One region of the Streptomyces sp. NBC_00683 genome, then DNA from elsewhere that is predicted to be linked to it. Evidence: predicted binding sites of a transcription regulator. Region 1 holds the regulator's gene; the other holds the start of a gene.

The links. Region 1 encodes HspR, which represses chaperone genes until heat shock. Its sites were predicted from a motif close to TTGAGNNNNNNNNNCTCAA; they were not measured.
Region 2: lon (endopeptidase La) is a predicted target of HspR. The motif match lies at 1,111-1,129, and genes of this name have one in related genera.

The regions. Positions count from the first base shown of each region.
Region 1 covers NZ_CP109013.1:4,591,425-4,593,891, reverse strand. The annotation lists gene OG257_RS20615 (helix-turn-helix transcriptional regulator) at 1-972, shown strand, start outside; gene OG257_RS20610 (heat shock protein transcriptional repressor HspR) at 1,003-1,449, opposite strand; gene dnaJ (molecular chaperone DnaJ) at 1,451-2,467, opposite strand, start outside.
Region 2 covers NZ_CP109013.1:2,993,496-2,995,962, reverse strand. The annotation lists gene OG257_RS13050 (spermidine synthase) at 145-828, opposite strand; gene lon (endopeptidase La) at 1,152-2,467, shown strand, end outside.

The sequences.
Region 1 (2,467 bases):
CTGTGCGACCCGGCGATACGCCTGTACAAGGAAGCGCTGCGCGCGGGACGCCTCCCCCGCTCCGACCTGGACTCCGCTCCGTGCCTGCTGGAGATGGTCCTCGTCCAGCCCGACCCGGGCGACGACGCGTGGCTCCGTCCGGTCCCGCCGTCCGCCGCCCTGGCCCACCTGCTGCAGCCGATCACCAGGGAGATAGACGAGCGGATTCGGCTGACCTCCGCACTGTCGGGGGCGCTGGCGCCGCTGATGGCCGTCGCCGATGAGGACCCCAACCACGCGATCACCGTGCTCGAAGGGCGGTCGCTGATCATCTCCGTGCTCCGGGAGGCCTCCACCCATGCCAAGGAGGAGGTCCTGACGGCGCAGCCAGGGGGCAACAGGCTCACGCACAACATGCGGCAGGGTCTGGAGAACGCCCGCTCCGCGATCGCCTCGGGGGCCCGTCTGAAGCACATCTACCAGCACCCCGCACGCTACAGCCCGGGGCTCAAGGACTACGTGGCGGAGATACCGCCCGACCGCCTCCAGGTACGGACCGTCGAGCAGACCGTCGAACGGCTCATCATCTTCGACCGCGCCGTGGCCTACATCCCTGCCACTCCCACACGGGAGACCGCACTGGAAATCCGCCATCCCGCGCTCGTCACCTATCTCACCCAGGTCTACGAGGTCCTCTGGGCGCAGGCCACCCCCCTCACCCAGCAGCTGCCCGCGACCGTCCCCGGCGCCCCGGTCACCGCCGTCCAGCAGAGCGTCGCCCGGCTGCTGGCCGAGGGTCACGTCGACGACGTGGTCGCCCGCAAGCTGGGCATCAGCGTCCGCACCTGCCGCTCCCACATCTCCAAGCTCATGCAGACGCTCGACGCCCGCAGCCGGACCCACCTGGGAGCGCTCATCGTCCGGTCCGGCATCGCCGAGGCCGGCACCGGGACAGCACAGAGGCCCGCCCCCGGGGTCATGAACGGGTCATGACGCCCCTGGGGCGGGCCTCCGCAGCCGGTCTCAGTCCTTCGGCCTCTTGGGCCGCCAGACGACCAGTGCGCTGGTCTGCTGCACGTCCTGGTACGGCACCAGGTCGCGCCGGTAGGAGGCGTGCACCTGGGCCTCGCGCTGCTGCATGGCCACGGCCGCGCCGTCCACCGCCGCCGAGAGCTCGGCGACGCGCTGCTGGAGCGCGGCGACCTGGTTCTCCAGCTCGATGATGCGCTTGATGCCCGCCAGGTTGATGCCCTCGTCCTGCGACAGCTGCTGCACCGTGCGCAGCAGCTCGATGTCGCGGGCCGAGTAGCGCCTGCCGCGTCCGGCCGTACGGTCCGGCGAGACCAGGCCGAGGCGGTCGTACTGGCGCAGCGTCTGCGGATGCAGGCCCGAGAGCTGGGCCGCGATCGAGATCACGTACACCGGTGATTCATCGGTCAGCTGGTACGGATTGCGTCGACGGCCGTCCATCTCAAGCTCCCTTCGCAGCCTGGAACAGCTCCGCCCGCGGGTCCTCCCCCGCGGTCGCCTTCCGGTAGGCCTCCAGCGCTTCCTGAGCCTCTGCGCCGAGGTCCTTGGGCACGGACACCTCCACGGTGACCAGGAGGTCGCCACGGGTGCCGTCCTTGCGCACGGCTCCCTTGCCGCGGGCCCGCATCGTACGCCCGTTGGGGGTGCCGGCCGGGAGTTTCAGGGTGACCGGAGGTCCGCCGAGCGTGGGGACCTTCACCTCGCCGCCGAGTGCCGCCTCCGCGAAGGTGACGGGCACGGTGACGGTGAGGTTGTCGCCCTTGCGGCCGAAGACCGGATGGGCGTCGACATGGACGACGACGTAGAGGTCGCCGGCCGGGCCGCCGCGCTCGCCCGGGCTGCCCTTGCCGCGCAGCCGGATCCGCTGGCCGTCCAGCACGCCCGCCGGGATCCGCACCTGCATGGTGCGGGCCGACTTCGCCCGGCCGCTGCCCTTGCAGACCTCACAGGGGTCCTGGGCGATGAGGCCCCGGCCCTTGCAGTCCACACAGGGGTCGGTGAGCGAGAACCCGCCGCCGCTGCCGCGTGACACCTGACCGGTGCCGACGCAGGTCGGACAGACCCTGGGGGTGCCGTTCCTGTCGCCCGTGCCCGAACACGCCTTGCAGGGCGCCTGGCTGGACATCCGCAGCGGGACCGTGGCCCCGTCGACGGCCTCGGTGAAGCTGAGCGTCACCTCGGACTCGATGTCCTGGCCCCGGCGCGGCTGGACACGGGTGCCCGCACCGCCCCGGTTGAACAGTCCGCCGAAGACGTCGCCCAGGCCGCCGCCGCCACCGCCGAACCCGCCGGCACCGCCGCCCTGGCCCGCACCCGGGGCACCCCCGAAGAGGTCGCCCAGGTCGAAGTTGAAGTTGCCGCCCGCGCCGCCGGGACCCGCCCGGAAGCCTCCGTTGCCGAAGAGGGCGCGCGCCTCGTCGTACTCCTTGCGCTTCTTGGGGTCACCGAGGACGTCGTT
Region 2 (2,467 bases), 1.6 Mb from region 1:
GTCAGAGCGTAAAGGCAGAAGACGGCTCCCGGCTACGCAGGGTGTTGACCGAGGTGAAGGTGTTACCTCCGCGGGAGAGGCGGTTCGTCGGCCTTGTGCCGCTTGGCCCGTGGGATACCGGGGCTGTGGATACCGGGTGGGGGTTCAGACACTCCGGAGTGCGAGATGGACCACGTCGGGCACACCTCGGGCAACGGCTACTTCTTCGGTCCGTACCGCGTGGAATCCGGCATTCCGCAAGGCTTTCTCGAAGTCCGCGGACGGCTGCGCAGACCACACGGCCAGGACTCCGCCGGGCGTCAGGCGTGCCAGGCAGGCCGCGAGACCGGCCGGTGAATAGAGGCTTCCGTTGTCCTCCGTGACGGTCCAGTCGGGCCCGTTGTCGATATCCAGGCACAAGGCGTCGTAACGCTCCGTGGTCGTGAGGAGGTGCTCGACGAGGTCCGTACGGAGGATCTCGGTCCGCGGATCGGCGAGGGCGGCACCCGAGATCCGGCCGAGCGGCCCCTCCAGGTGCCAGTCCACGATCGCCTGCTCCCGCTCGACGACCACGATCCGTCCCCACCGCTCGCCGGCCGCCGCGCGAACCAGCGAGAAGCCGACGCCGAGCCCGCCGATGAGCACGGCAGGGTCCGGCCGCCCGTCGGGCAGCGCGTCGAGCGCCGCGTCGATCAGCAGCCGCTCGGAGCGCCCGTCGGAGGTGTCCATGAGGAAGCAGCCGTTGGCGATGATCTCGAAGTCGTCGCCGCGCTCCCGCAGGACGACTTCGCCGTAGGGCCCTTCGCGCCGGTCGAGCGTGACGGGGCGGTGGGCGTCTGTGACGGACATGTGGGTGGTCTCCGGTCGGCGGCAGGGCGGTCGGCCGGTCCATCATCCCCAGGTGCCGCCACCGGGACCAGCCGATTTCCGCCAGTTTCACGCTCCCGCCCGGTCGGACGCGGCGTTCGATTCCGCCGCCCGAACGCAGCCCGTCGGGAATGGGGGTGCCACGCGGAATGCTGGCGTAGAGGCAGGCGCCGTACGGCCTGCGGGCCCCGGTGCGGGGGCAGGGCCCCAGGGTGATCGCTGAGAGCGAACGCACGGTGGGGAACATTCGGCAGCGCAGGAGCATTGAGTCCACATAACTCAACTTGCCTGCCGAAGGGGAGATCATGACTGCTGAGTCCAATGCGTCCCAGGCGTTCACGCCGATCGACCTGCCCGTGCTGCCGCTCGACGACGAGGTCGTGCTTCCCGGAATGGTGGTGCCGCTCGATCTGTCGGATGCGGAAGTACGTGCCGCCGTCGAGGCGGCCCAGGCCGTCGCGCGTCCCGGCGGCGGCAAGCCCGAGGTGCTGCTCGTCCCCCGTATCGACGGGAACTACACGGGGACCGGTGTCCTCGGAACCGTCGAGCAGGTCGGGCGGCTCTCGGACGGGGACCCGGGCGCGCTCATCCGCGCCCGTGACCGGGTACGGATCGGTGCCGGGACCAGCGGGCCCGGCGGAGCGCTGTGGGTGGAGGGCACGCGGATCGACGTGTCCCTGCCCGATCCTCTGCCCGGCTCCGCCGCCGAACTCGCCAAGGAGTACAAGGCGCTCGCCACCAGCTGGCTGAAGAAGCGCGGCGCCTGGCAGGTCGTGGACCGGGTGCAGCAGATCGAGGACATCTCGGCTCTCGCCGACAATTCCGGCTACTCGCCCTTCCTCACCACCGCCCAGAAGGTCCAGCTGCTGGAGACCGTGGACGCGGTCGCCCGGCTCAAGCTCGCCGTCCAGTGGCTCGGCGAGCACCTCGCCGAACAGGACGTCGCCGAATCCATCGCCAAGGACGTCCAGGAGGGCGTCGACAAGCAGCAGCGCGAATTCCTGCTGCGGCGCCAGCTCGACGCCGTACGCAAGGAGCTCTCCGAGCTCAACGGTGATCCGGAGGACGAGTCCGACGACTACCGGGCGCGCGTCGAGGCCGCCGAGCTTCCCGGGAACGTCCGCGAGGCCGCACTCAAGGAGGTCGAGAAGCTGGAGCGCGCGTCCGACCAGAGCCCCGAGGGCTCCTGGATCCGCACCTGGCTGGACACCGTCCTGGAACTGCCGTGGACCGAGCGGACCGAGGACGCGTACGACATCAGGGGTGCCCAGGAGATCCTGGACGCGGAGCACGCGGGCCTGCAGGACGTGAAGGAGCGCATCACCGAGTACCTCGCGGTGCGCAAGCGGCGTGCCGACCGCGGACTCGGTGTGGTCGGCGGGCGGCGCGGCGGTGCCGTGCTGGCGCTGGTCGGTCCGCCCGGGGTGGGCAAGACCTCGCTCGGTGAGTCCGTGGCGCACGCCATGGGCCGCAAGTTCGTCCGCGTCGCACTCGGCGGTGTCCGGGACGAGGCGGAGATCCGCGGCCACCGGCGTACGTACGTCGGCGCGCTCCCGGGACGCATCGTCCGCGCCATCAAGGAGGCCGGTTCGATGAACCCGGTCGTCCTGCTCGACGAGAT